4 regions of the Tepidibacillus sp. HK-1 genome follow, and region 4 is predicted to be linked to each of the others. Evidence: riboswitches for the same ligand, from Rfam matches in the RefSeq annotation. Region 4 holds a riboswitch; each other region holds the start of a gene.
What was found. Region 4 has a riboswitch for S-adenosylmethionine ahead of BEN26_RS01180 (methionine ABC transporter ATP-binding protein). Riboswitches for the same ligand answer to the same signal wherever they lie in the genome.
Positions count from the first base shown of each region.

Region 1: another riboswitch for S-adenosylmethionine. It lies ahead of metX (homoserine O-acetyltransferase MetX); the one in region 4 lies ahead of BEN26_RS01180 (methionine ABC transporter ATP-binding protein).
Region 2: another riboswitch for S-adenosylmethionine. It lies ahead of BEN26_RS04585 (ABC transporter substrate-binding protein); the one in region 4 lies ahead of BEN26_RS01180 (methionine ABC transporter ATP-binding protein).
Region 3: another riboswitch for S-adenosylmethionine. It lies ahead of BEN26_RS00615 (O-acetylhomoserine aminocarboxypropyltransferase/cysteine synthase family protein); the one in region 4 lies ahead of BEN26_RS01180 (methionine ABC transporter ATP-binding protein).

Region 1 is NZ_BDGM02000031.1:12,864-16,969, reverse strand. Features, by position in the region: gene ptsP (phosphoenolpyruvate--protein phosphotransferase) at 1-186, shown strand, start outside; gene gerQ (spore coat protein GerQ) at 358-765, opposite strand; gene BEN26_RS12905 (cell wall hydrolase) at 783-1,214, opposite strand; SAM riboswitch class I at 1,368-1,474, shown strand; gene metX (homoserine O-acetyltransferase MetX) at 1,584-2,678, shown strand; gene BEN26_RS12895 (homoserine dehydrogenase) at 2,665-3,984, shown strand; gene BEN26_RS12890 (methylenetetrahydrofolate reductase) at 3,984-4,106, shown strand, end outside.
Region 2 is NZ_BDGM02000006.1:88,082-92,187, reverse strand. Features, by position in the region: gene BEN26_RS04595 (heavy metal translocating P-type ATPase) at 1-1,612, shown strand, start outside; gene copZ (copper chaperone CopZ) at 1,693-1,899, shown strand; SAM riboswitch class I at 1,994-2,097, shown strand; gene BEN26_RS04585 (ABC transporter substrate-binding protein) at 2,201-3,238, shown strand; gene BEN26_RS04580 (ABC transporter permease) at 3,253-4,101, shown strand; gene BEN26_RS04575 (ABC transporter ATP-binding protein) at 4,101-4,106, shown strand, end outside.
Region 3 is NZ_BDGM02000001.1:116,458-120,563, reverse strand. Features, by position in the region: gene BEN26_RS00625 (deoxycytidylate deaminase) at 1-437, opposite strand, end outside; gene BEN26_RS00620 (CoA-binding protein) at 454-867, opposite strand; gene BEN26_RS00615 (O-acetylhomoserine aminocarboxypropyltransferase/cysteine synthase family protein) at 931-2,217, opposite strand; SAM riboswitch class I at 2,282-2,386, opposite strand; gene BEN26_RS00610 (helix-hairpin-helix domain-containing protein) at 2,427-3,071, opposite strand; gene BEN26_RS00605 (DUF2533 family protein) at 3,149-3,418, shown strand; gene leuS (leucine--tRNA ligase) at 3,498-4,106, opposite strand, start outside.
Region 4 is NZ_BDGM02000002.1:43,990-48,095, reverse strand. Features, by position in the region: gene BEN26_RS01195 (M48 family metallopeptidase) at 1-386, opposite strand, end outside; gene BEN26_RS01190 (MetQ/NlpA family ABC transporter substrate-binding protein) at 494-1,330, opposite strand; gene BEN26_RS01185 (methionine ABC transporter permease) at 1,355-2,011, opposite strand; gene BEN26_RS01180 (methionine ABC transporter ATP-binding protein) at 1,998-3,026, opposite strand; SAM riboswitch class I at 3,114-3,226, opposite strand; gene BEN26_RS01175 (hypothetical protein) at 3,350-3,805, opposite strand; gene BEN26_RS01170 (hypothetical protein) at 4,022-4,106, shown strand, end outside.

The sequences.
Region 1 (4,106 bases), on a different contig from region 4:
ATTCTTTTAGGAATGGGCTTAGATGAATTTAGCATGAGTGCTTCTTCCGTCCTACCTGCACGATCCCTGATCCGTAAGTTGAATGTGTCTGAAATGAAAAATGTGGCACAAAAAGTATTACAAATGGAAACAGCTGAAGAAATTAAAGAATATGTAGAGCAAGAAGTGTTAGCCAAATTAAAGTAAAAACAAATCTTGAGCACATGAGCCCTGTAGCGATATGGGGCTTGTTTTTATAATAAATGGATTTCAATGGTTAGCCTTATCTAAAAAAGAGAAAGAAGAAATTGCAAGAGAACTAGAGCCGATGCAAAAATAAAAGGAACACGTTAAAGGTGTCCCTTCTGTTTTAAAAGGCTATAATCTGACAGTTGGAGGAACATAGTTTAGTTCTTCATCGAAAGTGATATAATCAAGATTAACCATCAATAAAAGATAACGTCTTCCAGTTTGTGGATCGCTAATAATAATATGATCGCGACCTGCAGCTTCCACACTACCTTTAAATACTTTGGCATTCCATTCTTTATTGTTTTCAAAAGTCATATAAATCGTTGCAATTTTTCCCAAATTAAGTCTTAAAATATTTTCAATATAAGATTGTTCTGCTGGTAAAAGACCAGGCACATCGATTCCTGTTTCAGGTGATGGTGGAATTGGTACCATTGGTTGTTGTGGTACCATTGGTTGCATGTAATCGGGCATATTCATATCATAGGGATTGATTAAATATGAATCATAATAGTATGGATTGTAAGGATACATCGAAATTCAACTCCTCTTTAATAAGTTCGGTAAACGGAAGGGCAATTACTGTAAGTAGGGTGAAAAAAACAATGGTCTTTATAGCGCCCCGCATTGGGTTGGTTATACCATGTTCTTGGGCACGGACCTAGTGGTTCAAAAAACCATAATGCTCGAGTGGCTGGGTGGTATTTATTACCTCTAATCACTTTTCTTGCTAGTTGGATATCCTGTGTTCTGGCTCTTTGATAGAAATAAGATTTTTGAACCGCTTCAAATCCACCAGGAGATTGGAAAACCATCTGCTTAACTGTCCGAATGTTTTTAAAGTCTAAACAACTAGCACGTACACGGTTAACTCCAACATTACCGACCATTAGCATGCCAAGCTTCCCTTCACCTTCAGCTTCAGCCCTCATTAATCTAGCCAACAGTTTCACGTCTTTTGAATTAGCTTTTATTACAGCCATTGATTCACCCCGCATATATAGGCTTCCATAACAATATATTTAACCTGTGCAGAATAGGTGATTAAAACAAAGGAATCATTTAAAAAAAATCCCTTGACAATCTGTTTTAATGCATTGTATTCTTGTATTAACCATTTAATTTAATAAAGGAAATTCTTATCCAGAGAGGCGGAGGGACTGGCCCTATGAAGCCCGGCAACCGGTTTAAATAAAACGCGGTGCCAATTCCTGCAGAACATTCATGTTCTGATAGATAAGAAGAGCGGCGATCACCATCTCTTCTTGAAGAGATGGTTTTTTAATCCCTCTTCTTAGGAAGGGGATTTTACTTTTTTGGGGGATTTGAATGGATGAAGAGGAGGAGTAAGGATGGCGGTGGCAGAGATCAATCTTCATTATGAGTATGGAAAAATAGAAATTGGAGATTTAATGCTTGAATCTGGAACGATTTTACCACAAGCTCATATAGCTTATGAAAGGGTAGGTTCCATTGGTGCACCTGTTATATTAGTGTGTCATGGTTTGACAGGAAATCAATTTGCTTATGGAAATGATAGGACATCTGGTTGGTGGTCTGGGATGATTGGCCCCTATCAATGGATTGATACGAATGAGTATCAAGTGATTACGACAAACGTGATTGGTGGATGTAATGGTACAACAGGTCCTTTAAGTATAAACCCGGACAATAAAGAGATTTATCGTGCTTCATTTCCCTTTGTTACCATCAGGGATATGGTTCATGCTCAATACAAAGCATTAAGGAAAATGGGTATTGATCATGTGCATGCTGTGATTGGAGGGTCATTAGGTGGAATGCAAGTTTTGGAATGGGGAATTCTTTACCCTACCTTTATGGATAAGCTATTTCCTCTTGCTGCGACTTCTTATTTAAGTGACTATGCCATCGCTTTTAATGCTATGTCCCGCTTTGCTATTATTCATGACCCTAAATGGAATCATGGAAATTATCCATTGGAAGATAAACCTGATCATGGATTAAGTCTTGCACGTATGTTAGGAATGATTACTTATCGTTCACAAGAGTTGTATAATCAACGTTTTCAGAGGAGCCTTCGTAATGAGTGGGGGAATTCCCACGATGAAATTACGTTTGAAATAGAATCTTATCTTAGTTATCAAGGAGATAAATTAACAAAACGTTTTGATGCCAATAGCTATCTATATTTACTTAAAGCGATGGATAGTCATGACATCGGTCGTGGCCGTGGAGGATGGAAAGAAGCCTTGAAATTATTAAAAGCCCCTATGATCGCTATTGCCTATAAAGGGGATTTGCTTTATCCGCCAGAAAGTTTAATGGAGCTAACAGAGGCCTATCGTCAATTAGGAGGTCATGCAAATTTTTATGAGATCGATACGATTTATGGCCATGATGGTTTTTTAGTCGAATTTGATAAATGGGGATCGATTGTAAAGGAGGGTTTATATGGAATCGATTAAGGTAGCCTTACTAGGTTTGGGTACGGTGGGAACTGGTGTATATCAAACGATCATTTCCCATCAAAAACAATTACAACATATCTTAGGCAAGTCTGTTGAAGTCGTTGCGATTTTGATTCAGGATATAGAGAAGAAACGAGTTTTGGAGATGAGGGATTCTATTCTCGTTACAACGAATTATCAGGATATTTTACAATTACCTAAATTAGACGTAGTCATTGAAATGATAGGGGGAAGAGATCCTGCCTATCAATATATCATTCAGGCACTCTCAAAAGGTTGTCATGTGATTACAGCAAATAAAGAATTAATGGCATTTAATGGAGCTGAATTAAAGGAAATCGCGAAACAATATGGGGTAATGCTAGCCTTTGAAGCTAGTGTAGCTGGTGGAATTCCTATTATTCGGACGATTAAACAATTGCTTCAAGTGAATCAAATTACAAAAATCCAAGGGATTATAAACGGGACTTCGAATTATATTCTGAGTCAAATGAGGAAAAAACGAATTTCCTTTAAACAGGCGTTAAAGGAAGCACAAGCAGCAGGTTTTGCAGAAGCAGATCCTACAAATGATATTGAAGGCTGGGATGCTTTTTATAAATTAATGGTTTTAAGTGACATCATCTTTCCTGAACGACCAAACTGGACTTCAGTGAAAAAGATTGGTGTCTCGGAGGTTACGCTGGAACAATTGGCTCTTGTTGAAGAACTAGGCTTACGAATGAAACTAGTTGCATCACTTTATAAGTCAGATACAGGCTGGAATGTCCGAGTAGAACCAACCTGTTTAGCAGAGTCTAATCCATTGTATAGTGTTGAAGGGGTAGATAATGCGATCATCATTGAAACTGATGTTGTTGGCCGCTTATTTTTACAAGGTCCAGGAGCAGGCTCTCTTCCTACAGCTAGTGCAATTGTAGAGGATTTAGTAGACGTTCTTCAACATCCAACCTATTCCTATCACCATAAAAAGGAAATAGAAACAACGGCCACGGTTACAGAATCAATAGAAAATCCATTTTGGTTAATCATTCATGAGCAACATCATCCAATGACTAGTGCAGATCAAATGTTTTGGCAAGTAAAGCTACACCAATTTGAATTAGAAATGATAAAAAGAGAAACCATCTCTGTACAAAAGGGATTTTTGGTAGGCCATCTGGTAAAGGGGAATGAGGAACAAATTTTAGCATTGAAACAAAACGTAAACCATCGCACAAAAATGATCTATTATCCTGCATTAAGTTGTCATCATGAAGAAAGGGTGGAAGAAGAAGGAATAAAGCTAGGGGGAAGATCATAATGAGTATCTATCAAATTCATGGATTAAAAGAAAAATTAACGTTAGAGAAATTTGTCACCACAGTAGAATTAGAACCGCCCAAAGGAGCAAATCCAATGCCTGTTTTAGAGAAGGCTACCTTT
Region 2 (4,106 bases), on a different contig from region 4:
AGTCCTGATTACGCTCGTTTTATTTGGTAAATATTTAGAAGCCTTAGCGAAAGGTCGAACATCTGATGCGATTAAAAAATTGATGAGCTTACAAGCAAAGACTGCGATGGTTGAAAGAAACGGAGAACCGATTGAAGTTCCAATTAAAGAAGTGGTAAAAGGAGATATCATCATTGTTCGCCCTGGGGAAAAAATCCCTGTTGATGGTGAAATTATCGAGGGCTATTCGTCTGTTGATGAATCCATGATTACAGGGGAAAGTATTCCAGTCGATAAGAAAGTTGGCGATATTGTCATTGGGGCTACAATCAATAAGCATGGTTCTTTTAAGTTTAAAGCGACAAAGGTTGGGAAAGATACAGCATTAGCACAAATTATTAAAGCGGTAGAACAAGCCAATAGTACGAAAGCACCCATTCAACGGATGGCTGATGTGATTTCGGGGATATTCGTGCCGATTGTTGTGGCCATCGCTATTTTAACCTTCTTAGGTTATTACTTCTGGCTAGATCCTAACAATTTTGAACATGCCTTAGTGAATGCGATAGCCGTTCTCGTTATTGCTTGTCCATGTGCATTAGGTTTAGCAACACCAACTTCTATTATGGTTGGGACCGGTAAAGCAGCTGAACATGGGATTCTTTTCAAAGGTGGAGAACACTTAGAAAACACTAAAAAAATCAATGCGATTGTATTAGATAAAACAGGCACCATTACCAAAGGGGAGCCTGAATTAACAGATTATATTGCGATTGATGCAAGTGAACAGGAATTATTACAATATGCTGGTTCCATTGAAAAAACGTCTGAACATCCGATTGGTAAGGCAATTGCTAAAGGCGTAGAAGAAAAAGGAATCGACTTGCTTCAAGTCAAAGATTTTGAGATTCTTCCTGGCAAAGGTTTAAAAGCAAAAGTGAACGATACGATGGTTTATGTGGGAACACGTAAATTAGTAAGAGAAATTGGACTTGATCCAGCAGCTATTGAAGAAAAAATGGCCCAATTAGAAGCACAAGGGAAAACAGTTGTTTTAGTTGCTACTCCTGATAAATTATTAGGAATCCTTGCAGTGGCTGATACGGTAAAAGCTGACTCAAAAGAAGCCATTGCCAAATTAAAAGAAATGGGTATCAAAGTCGTGATGATTACCGGGGATAATCAACGTACCGCAAAAAGTATAGCTCAAGAAGTGGGTGTTGATGAAGTTCGTGCAGAAGTAATGCCTGAAGATAAGGCAAAAGAAGTTGAATCCTTAAAAACTCAAGGATATACAGTTGCCATGGTTGGCGATGGCATCAATGATGCTCCAGCATTAGCTACTGCAGATGTAGGGATGGCAATTGGAACTGGAACAGATATAGCGATTGAAGCAGCCGATGTTACCTTAATTGGTGGGAGCTTAAAAGGGGTTGCAGATGCAATCTATATTAGTAAACAGACCTTAAAAAATATTAAGCAGAATCTATTTGCTTCTTTATTCTACAATTCAATTAGTATTCCAGTAGCAATGGCAGGTCTATTAGCACCTTGGATTGCAGGAGCTGCGATGGCAATGAGTTCTGTCTCAGTCGTTCTTAACTCCTTACGATTAAAAAATATTAAATTTTAAAAAAACAAGGTTATTGACTATTGTTTGTTACCCTAACAAGGGTTTCATATAATCATTCATCTATAATGGAGGGATTTTAAATGGAAAAAGTAATTAAAGTAGAAGGTATGACATGTAATCATTGCAAAATGGCGGTAGAAGGGGCACTAAAAAAATTAGCAGGGGTCTCCAATGCGGTTGTTAGTCTTGAGAACAAAAATGTAACGGTTTCTTTCGATGAGGGAAAAGTAACTTTTGAACAAATGAAAGAAGCGATCGAAGACCAAGGCTATGATGTTGTTGCATAATTAGAATAATCATGAAAAAACTTTTTGATTGTAGCACATTAATGGATTGACGATTTTCTATGAATCACAGTATGATCAATTACATATTATCACGTTCTTATCCAGAGTGGTGGAGGGACTGGCCCAATGAAACCCGGCAACCGATTTGTATGATACGGTGCTAATTCCAGCAGAACAATTTGTTCTGAAAGATAAGAAGAGTTATCTTAACACCTCTTCTTATGAGGTGTTTTTTCTTGCAATATGCAAGGACAATCCTGACTAAATTAGTCAAGTTTATACGTTAAAGGGGGAAATGGAATTGGTAAAAATTTTAGGGGCACGCCGATTACGGTGGGTAGGGATGTTTGTAATGATCATTTCTTTATTTTTAACCGCCTGTGGAGCAAACAAGGAGCAGCAAGCAAATACAAATCCACAAACAAAAGAAAAGCTACGTATTGGTTATTTAAACGTGATGGATGATGCTCAAGTGATGCTTGCTTATGATGCAGGTTTTTATGAAAAGAATGGGTTAGAAGTGGAAGTTCAAATCTTTAATAGTGGGCCTGAGATGATTAAAGCGATTGTTGGAGGGCAATTAGACGCAGGGGTGCTTGGATTTACAAATGCTGTTACATGGGCTGATAAAGGTGCTGATTTAAAAGTAATCAGCGGTGCGCAAATGGGTTATCACAGTCTATTAGTGCGAAGTGATCGTAATATTAAGACGATACCAGATTTGAAAGGAAAGCAACTAGCTACACAGAAACAAGGGAGCACAGCAGACATCGTGCTAAATGGTGTTGTACTGAAAGAGGGTAATCTTACACGTAATGATGTGAATATGGTTTATGTTTCACCAAGTGTGGCGATCCAATCCTTAACAGCTGGGAAAGTAGATGCTGCTTTTCTCTTTGAACCATATGATCGAATTGCTCGTAAAACCATTCCTGTAACGCCACTTTATGATGTTGGAGAAGAATGGCCTTTCCCATGTATGGTGGCGATAACCTCAGGGAAAATTCTTCAAGAAAAACAGATTGCGATAAATAAGATGTTAGATGCTCAAAAAGAAGCGATTGAGATGTTAGAAAATCAACCAAAAGAAGCAGCAAAAATATTGGCAAAACGTTTTATTGAAACAGAAACCATCGATACAACAAATGGGAGAATCAATTCAGTAGACTTAATCGCTGAAGCAATTGAAGCTCAAACCTTTAATTGGGAAATTACTCAAGAAAATATTCAACAAATGAAAGATATTGTACAAATGATGATAGATCAACAAATGCTATCAAAACCTCTAAATGTAGAGGATATTCTTGATTTATCTTGGCAAAACAAAAAACAATCTTAAGATGGTGACTTCAAGTGAAAAAAGAATCACAAATCATCAAGTCTATTGCTAATCAAACCATATTAAAACCGAATAAAAAGGTCAAGCGTCTAAGTATAAAATCGACACTTCCATATGTTTATGCGATTGTTACACTACTCGTTATATGGCAAATTATCGCATGGTTTTTACCAAACTTTTTATTACCAGATGTAGTTAAAGTCTTTCAGCGATTTCTTAGTGAAGTAAAAGATCCAGCATTTTTAGACAGTATTCAAAGTAGTCTAATTCGATTAATCATTGGGTATCCTTTAGCTTGTCTTCTAGGTTCTTTATTTGGCTTATTGTCTGGTTTATCGAAGGGATTTAAAATCTATCTAAAAAATGTAATTTCAATATTGCAATCAATCCCTCCAATAACGTGGATTCCATTTTTAGTTATTTTATTTGGGTTTGGCGATCTTCCTATTATCATCGTGATCACGATTGCCAGTTTCTTTCCTATGGCTTTAGCGATGATTAATGCGACAGAAAATATAAATCGCACTCATCTCGAACTAGCAAAGGTATTAGGTGCGAATAAAAAACAATTAGTAACAAAAGTTTTTCTGCCTGAAACCTTTCCATCTTTTTTAACAGGTGCTCAAGTTGCTTTTGGCAATGCTTGGAGATCGCTTGTGGCTAGTGAAATGGTTGGAGGAGCAGCAGTTGGTCTTGGTTGGTCGATTAGTTATGCAGGGGAAATTGCCGATATGGAAGGAGTTCTTCTTAATATTGTAGTGATTGGTGGGATCGCCCTCATTCTAGATCATCTTGTTCTTGAGCAGTTAAAAAGGAAATTTCTTCGGTGGCGTGATCTGACAGGAGCAGGGGGTTCAGTATAATGCAA
Region 3 (4,106 bases), on a different contig from region 4:
AAAAGGGCAGAAACTTTAGGATGGTCTTTTTCATAGACTCGCTCATATACAACTTCTTTGATACCGCTATTTGCTAACATCTTCGCACAGTTATAGCAAGGGGAATCCGTTACAAAAACAGTAGCATCTTCTCGATCCTCGCGATTGGTAAACAAAACTAAATTTACTTCTGCATGAATGGTTCGAATACATCTTTCTTTTTCTACACCATTTTCATGATAGTGTTCGATTAGACACCCCTGTTCATAGCAATCAGCGACCCCTGAGGGGCTTCCGTTGTAGCCTGTACCCAGCAATTTCTTGTTTTTAACAAGGATTGCTCCTACATGTCTTCTCGGACAAGTTGCTCTTTCAGCGACGGTAAAGGCCAAATCCATAAAATATTCATCCCAGCTTTTACGGTAATGCTGATCTTTTTGTTCTTTTTCTTTTCCCATCCTAAACTTCATTCCTTTAAAAGAATAATCTTCCATGTTCAATCTTTATACAGCGATCCATAACCACTTTTAAACCTTTATCAGAAGCTTCCTTGGCCGCTTTTTCATTAACCACACCTAATTGGAACCAAATTGATTTTGCTCCGATTTCAATCGCCTCTTCTACAACAGGCATGACTTGATCAGCACGACGGAATACATCAACCATATCGACTGTCCCTTTAATTTCTTTTAAGGAGGCAACAGCTTTTACTCCTAATACTTCATCGATGGTTGGATTGACTGGAATAATCTCAAAACCATGATTTAATAAATACTCAGCCACTCTATAGCTATCACGATCAGGTTTATTGGATAATCCTACAATTGCGATACGTTTTGTTTCTTGAATCAGTTCTTTGATTTGTTCATTTGTTGTTAAAAGACTCATGGAAAGCTCCCCTTTTTATCATTTACCTATACAATATTGTATTTCTTAGGAATAAGTCAATAATTATTCTGCTAGAGCCTGTTCAAGATCAGCTAATAAGTCATTAATATCTTCGATTCCAACAGATACTCGAACTAAATCATCTGATACACCTGCAGCTATCTTTTGTTCGTTTGTTAACTGGTGATGAGTTGAACTACTTGGATGGATAACTAAGGATCTAACATCACCTACATTTGCAGCATGGGTAAATAATTGAACCTTATCGATGAAGCGTTTTGCTGCTTCATATCCACCTTTTACACCAAAGGTCAGGATACCTCCTTGCCCATGATCTAAATATTTCTTGGCTAAGGTATAGGTTGAATGATTCTCTAAACCAGGATAATTCACCCATTCAACTTGCGGATGCTGAGATAAAAAGTTTGCTACAGCTAACGCATTTGTACTATGTCTTTCCATGCGAAGAGAAAGCGTTTCTAACCCTTGAATTAACAGAAATGCATTAAATGGTGCCATGGTTGCACCAATATCCCGATTTAATTGTGCCTTCAATTTTGTAATATATGCCTGTTCTCCGACATGTTCTATATAGCTTAGTCCATGGTAGGCAGGATCTGGATCGCTTAATCGCTTAAATTTCCCATTGTCCCATGGAAATTTTCCACTATCTACGACAACTCCCCCGATCGTATTACCATGCCCTCCAATATATTTGGTTGTGGAATGGATCACAAGATCTGCCCCAAAATCAAATGGACGTAATAATACAGGGGTTGCAAATGTATTATCCACAATCAATGGAACTCCATTTTGATGTGCTAAATTAGCTAGTTCCTCTATATCTGGAACATCTAAAGAAGGATTACTAATGGACTCAATATAAAAGGCTTTTGTTCTTTCATTCACATGCTTTTGCCATTGATCTAAATCATTTTGATCTACAAAATGAATCGTAATTCCTAATCTTTGTAATGTATATGTAAATAAGGTGATGGTACCCCCATACAAGTTTTTGGAAGCAATGATTTCATCTCCAGTTTCAGCAATATTAAGAATAGATAATAATGCTGCCGATTGTCCAGAAGCAGTAACTAAGGCACCTACTCCTCCTTCTAAAGCTGCCAAACGTTGTTCTAATAGATCTGTTGTTGGGTTACTAATTCGGCTATAAATATTACCTTCTTGTTCCATATTAAACAGGGCAGCAGAATGCTCTGAATTCTCAAATTGGTAGGCTGCCGTTTGATAGATTGGAACATTTGTCGCCCCTAAGTGTTTACTTGCAGTATACCCTCCATGAATTGCTAATGTTGCTAGTCCTTTCTCTTCTTTCCTTAATTCTGTCATTTTTAATTCCTCCTTAGAAAAAAATAAAACCTCTTTCAAAGAGAAAGAGGTGTAAAACCTAATTCTCTTATCTTTCAGACTTTCGTCTGCTGGAATTAGCACCTTCACAATTAACTTGTGGGGTTGCCGGGCTTCTTCGGGCCAGTCCCTCCGCCACTCTGGATAAGAGTTTATTATGTAATTGTAAAATATTATAACACATTATTCTGTTAATGCACTGAAATTTTTTCTTTTATTTGTTCAAAAGTTTTTTGGCCGATTCCTGGCACATTCATCAGATCTTCAATCGTCTGAAATTTACCTTGTTTTGTTCGGTATTCTATAATAGCTTTTGCCTTAGCAGGACCAATTCCATCTAATTGCATCAGCTCTTCTTCACTTGCTTGGTTGATGGAAATTGTTTCAGCATTTGATTCAAAAGATACACCTAATCCAGAAGATACACCATTTAGTGTTTCTCCTTGAACAGGGACAAAAATGACCATTTCATCTGCGATTTTTTGAGCTAAATTGACTTGGTTTAAATCTGCATTTGCTAAGGTCCCTCCAGCAAGATCTAACGCTTCTTTTACCCTTGACCCCTCTGTTAATTGGTAGATTCCTGGTTTTGCTACTGCTCCTTTCACATCAACTACTATCTTCTTAGGATTTGTCATTTCCGTTTGCTTTACTTCTCCTTGTGGGGTATCCCCTTTTTCGGTGGATAACTCAACTAAAGGTTCATCCGCAAACGTAGGTGGCTGTTTTTGATGATAAGAGATGTATTGACTAATGATGATAAGTAAAAAAATAATCAACAGTCCGAGTAAGACTTTTTCTCTTTTTGTAAACCGTATATTTGGGAGACTTCCCATTCTTCTTCCCCTTTCTACTACTGCATTTTTTTAATTATTGATATAAAATAATAGAATCAAAAGGTTGAGGTGATAAAATGAATAGCGTTCATTTGGAAATATCAAAAAAAGTAAATGAAAAAGTTCATGCCATCGAAGTATATAAACAAATGGATCAGCAGCGTGAACGGATTATAGATGAATTACTAACCGAATATAAAATAGGAAAAAATGTAGATTTAACTAAGTTAAATCAATGGACTAATGAAATGAATCGATACGCACTAAAGAATCAGCTTCCTTCTCGAAAAGAAGTAACAATGGAAATGTTCACAGCATATGCGAATAAAATGAAAACACATTCCTAATATTTGATAAAAAGCATAAATTTCCTGCTTTTTGTACAAAAAGACTACTGGTTTGTCCAGTAGTCTTTCTTATGATTTATTAGCTAACAACAATATTGACCAGTTTTCCTGGAACGACAATCACTTTACGGACTTCTTTACCAGCCTTCCATTCTTCTAATCTTGGATCAGAAAGAACTTCCTTTTCTAACTCCTCTTTGGAATAGGAAGTCGGAACAACCATTTTTCCTTTGATTTTTCCATTGATTTGTACTGCAATTTCCACTTCATCTAACACTAAATACTCTTCTTGATATGTTGGCCATTTTTCTTTATGAATACTTTCCCTTTGTCCCATCATTTGCCACAATTCTTCTGCCAGATGTGGTGTCATCGGAGCAAGTAGAATGACAGTGGTTTCAATCGCTTCTTTTAGCAACCCTTTATTGCCATCCTCTGGATAAACATAAATTTTGTTTACTAACTCCATAATTGCGCTAATTGCTGTGTTAAAGTTATCTCTTTCATCAATATCTTCAGTCACTCGTTTGATGGTAAGATGAATCATGCGGCGAAGCTCTTTTTCCGCATCAGTTTCCACTTGGTATGGATAAGTCTGTGTAAGGGTTTCTAGATGCTGTTGTACCATTCTCCACACACGATTTAAGAAGCGATGACTTCCCTCTACTCCTGAATCGCTCCAATCTAG
Region 4 (4,106 bases):
GATATTTTATAGGAGTAATATTGGATGGGAAATTGTAATAATGCAATCAAGAGACTAAGCAGGAACACATAAATACTCGTTTGTACCAATAAGGACCGTTTACTTAACTTATTCGCTATCATGTAAAAACTTGTGGAAAACCCTAATCCCAGAATAATAAGATAGATCGCCCATTCCCATGGTACCCCAATAAAAAATAAAAAGTCCTTTATCCTTGAAAAGATGGTTGCTGTATGGAGCTGCTCAACACTCATGAAACTCGTTGGATCGGCTGGACCACCCACATAAGCCTGTGGTAAATCTTGTTGACTTTGAAATAAATAAAGATACATCAAAACGCCATATATAAGTAAGAAAATTGTAAATCCTATGTAAAATTTTTTCAAACAGCTCGCCTCCTTATATGATCTAATTTATATATATGCAAAGTTGTACAAAAAAACTCCCTTGACAATAAGGGAGTTTTTCAAACAGTTCGCTTTTGCGTGTATTCTTAGAATGCAGGTACAACAGCACCATTATATTTTTCTTCAATAAATTTCTTCACTTCTGGTGAAGTTAAAGCTTCTGCTAATTTTTTAAGATTCTCGTTATCTTTGTCTTCTGTACGAACAGCCAAAACGTTCGCATAAGGTGAATCAGCATCTTCAATAAATAGAGCATCTTTTGTTGGGTTTAATTGTGCTTCTAAAGCATAATTTGTATTGATAACAGAAATGGTTACATCATCTAATGATCTAGGCAACATTGGTGCTTCTAACTCTTTAATTTCAAGATTTTTTGGGTTTTCTACCACATCTTGAACGGTTCCGTTAATGCCAACGCCTTCTTTTAATTTAATTAACCCTGCTTTTTCTAATAAAGCCAAAGCACGTCCACCATTAGTTGGATCGTTTGGAATAGATACGGTTGCTTTATCCTCTAATTTGGATAAATCATCAACTTTTTTAGAATAGATGCCCATTGGCTCAATATGAACCTTAGCAATATAGGTTAAATCAAGACCACGATCTTTAGAGAAAGACTCAAGATAAGGAACGTGTTGGAAGTAGTTTGCATCAATTTGTTTTTCTGCTAGATCTGTATTTGGTAAAACATAATCTTGATATTCAACAATATCTAATTTAATTCCTTGCTTTTCTAATAAAGGTTTAACGACTTCCAAAATCTCTGCATGTGGTACAGCTGTAGCACCCACTTTTAAAGTCACTTCTTGTTGTTGTCCACCATTTTCACTTGCACCTTGCTGTTCATTAGTTGAACCTGAACCACAAGCGGCTAAAGTTAAACTTAATACTGCAATTAAAAATAAAGCTAAAAACTTTTTCATTTTAAAAAGCCCCCTTATATAATTTTATTTTTTATCTAAAACTTTGGAGAGATAATCTCCAAAACTTTGAACGATTTGAACAAGAATTAAAATAACGGCTGTGGTAACCAGCATAACTGGCATGTTATATCGTTGGTACCCATAGCGGATTGCCATATCACCTAGTCCACCACCACCTACAACACCTGCCATAGCTGAGTAACCAATTAAAGTAACCAAAGTTACTGTAATTCCAGATACAATGGAAGGTAAACTTTCAGGCAAATAGACTTTTCTTATGATTTGCCAGTTACTAGCCCCCATAGATATCGCTGCTTCAACCACTCCCCGGTTCACTTCTCGCAAAGAAGTTTCAACCAAGCGAGCGAAGAAAGGAGCAGCACCGATAATTAAAGGTACAGATGCAGCAGTTGGGCCAATACTGATTCCTACAATAAATCTTGTAAAGGGAATCAATAAGACAATCAAAATAATAAAAGGTATCGATCGAAAGATATTAACGATTGCAGCAATCACTTTATTGATTGTCCCATCTTGTAATATTTGGCCTTTGTCGGTTAAAACAAGTAAAATGCCTAACGGCGTTCCTAAGATAACGGTAAATAGTCCAGATAATCCAACCATATACAAGGTTTCCAAAGTGGCTTGCCATAGCTGTAGCCATTCTCTATCCGTTAACACTTTGAACCACCTCCACTTCTACCTGGCAAGACTCTAAGAATTTAATTGATTCTTTTAGTTTTGCTTCAGAGGTTTGAACTTGAATATAAAGTGAGCCATAAGAAGCACCTTGAACATATTGGATATTTCCCTCTAAAATATTGACTTCAATTCCCAAGGTTTGTACCCATTTACTAATAATCGGTTGACTAGCTGTTTCTCCAACAAATGTACATTTTAAAATAAAACTATCTTTGTCTAATGGCAAATGCTCAATCGTCTCTTTTGTCCTTTGATGTTCAGTAACTTGTTTTACAAATTCTTTCGTTATTTCTTGTTTCGGATGAGTAAAAACCTCTAGAACAGGACCTTCTTCAACAATTTCCCCACCATCGATCACAGCAACTCGCTGACAAATCTTTTGAATGACATGCATTTCGTGAGTAATTAAAATGATAGTGATTCCCATTCTTTTATTGATCTCTTGTAGCAATTCTAATATAGAATCGGTCGTCTTCGGATCTAGTGCTGATGTGGCTTCATCACTTAAAAGTACTTTTGGGTTATTCGCCAAAGCTCTTGCTATCCCTACTCGTTGCTTTTGTCCACCACTCAACTCAGAAGGATATGCATTGGCTCGCTCTGTCAACCCAACCAAATCGATCAATTCTTTTACCCTCTGATCGATCTCCTTTTTAGGAACCCCTGCGATTTCGAGTGGGAAGGCAATATTTTCTGCAACTGTTCTTGACCAGAGTAAGTTAAAGTGCTGAAAAATCATCCCGATTCCTTGGCGGGCTTTGCGTAGTTCTTCTGGTCGTAATTGATCCATCCTTTGCTCATCGATCCAAACTTCACCTTCTGTTGGACGCTCCAACATATTGATTAAACGGATTAAAGTACTTTTCCCTGCTCCGCTATAACCGATAATGCCATATATTGCCCCTGATTGAATATCCAAGTTAATCTCTTTTAATGCAACCACTTCTTGAGTTTTGGACTTAAATATTTTTTTTACTTTATGAAGCTTTATCATCTATTCACCAACTTCTACTTTCTTCTCAATAAGAAAAGCCCCTTCTGAAAGCATCAGAAAGGACCAGATTATTCGTACAAGTTCCTTCCCTCATCTTTCAGAACATGATTGTTCTGCAGGAATTGGCACCTTACCATGTATTTCTACATGTTGGTTGCCGGGTTTCATTGGGCCAGTCCCTCCACCTCTCTGGATAAGGAGATATCCATTTATTCACTTTAAACCATTTACGCATTTCAATGCATTAAACACTATACGAATATTAACATCTGCTACAAGCCTATGTCAATTGTTTTTTATTGTTAATTTTCTCCAAACTATAACTAAATTGCATTTGTCTTTTTTGAACGCCTAGAAATAAAATCAATTTTTTTCGCTAATAAATATAGGCTTTTTGTGGAGTTGGATTTGATGGTAATTTTGCTGGTACTTATCATTTGGCGATAACAATGGATGGTTAGTTTTGTAGGTTCATATTTTACAGAATGAATCGCTTTAGCTGGTAAATCAATATAAGCATATTTAGGTTCTAAAAAGCCAATAAATATGCTTTTGCTGTATACGATGATATCCATTTCTGCCAAAAACCGCTGGTAGTCTGTCATCATTTCTTTAATCTTCCCCTGATACAAGATAAAATCAAAGCCATCCGTTTGTAGGGGAATGACATTAGACTGTTTCTTTTCTACGGTTTTTGGTTTTTCAATATAAAAGTAATACCCTAAAACAAGGAGGAGGAGCACAAAAAAAGAGGTGATAAACCAAGTTGCTAAACTCATTGTTTTCTCTCCTTTCATGGGTTTTATATAGTTATTTCTACCTTGCCCGTTATAATCATCCCTTATTCTGTTCTAACATTGCCATTATTTGTTGAAAAGTAATAGCTAATTTTTGAAAAATAGCGTATATTTAAAGAAAATAAACAGATAAATACGAATAATATAACTAAAGGAATAGGATAAAAGATCAACTGAGGATAAAGGGAGCGAATGAAAATGAAATTTGTTTGCCCTTTGTGTAATAAAAAAATTAACGATTTTGCTGGTCGCTGTGAAAAATTGATTGAATGGTTTTCAAACC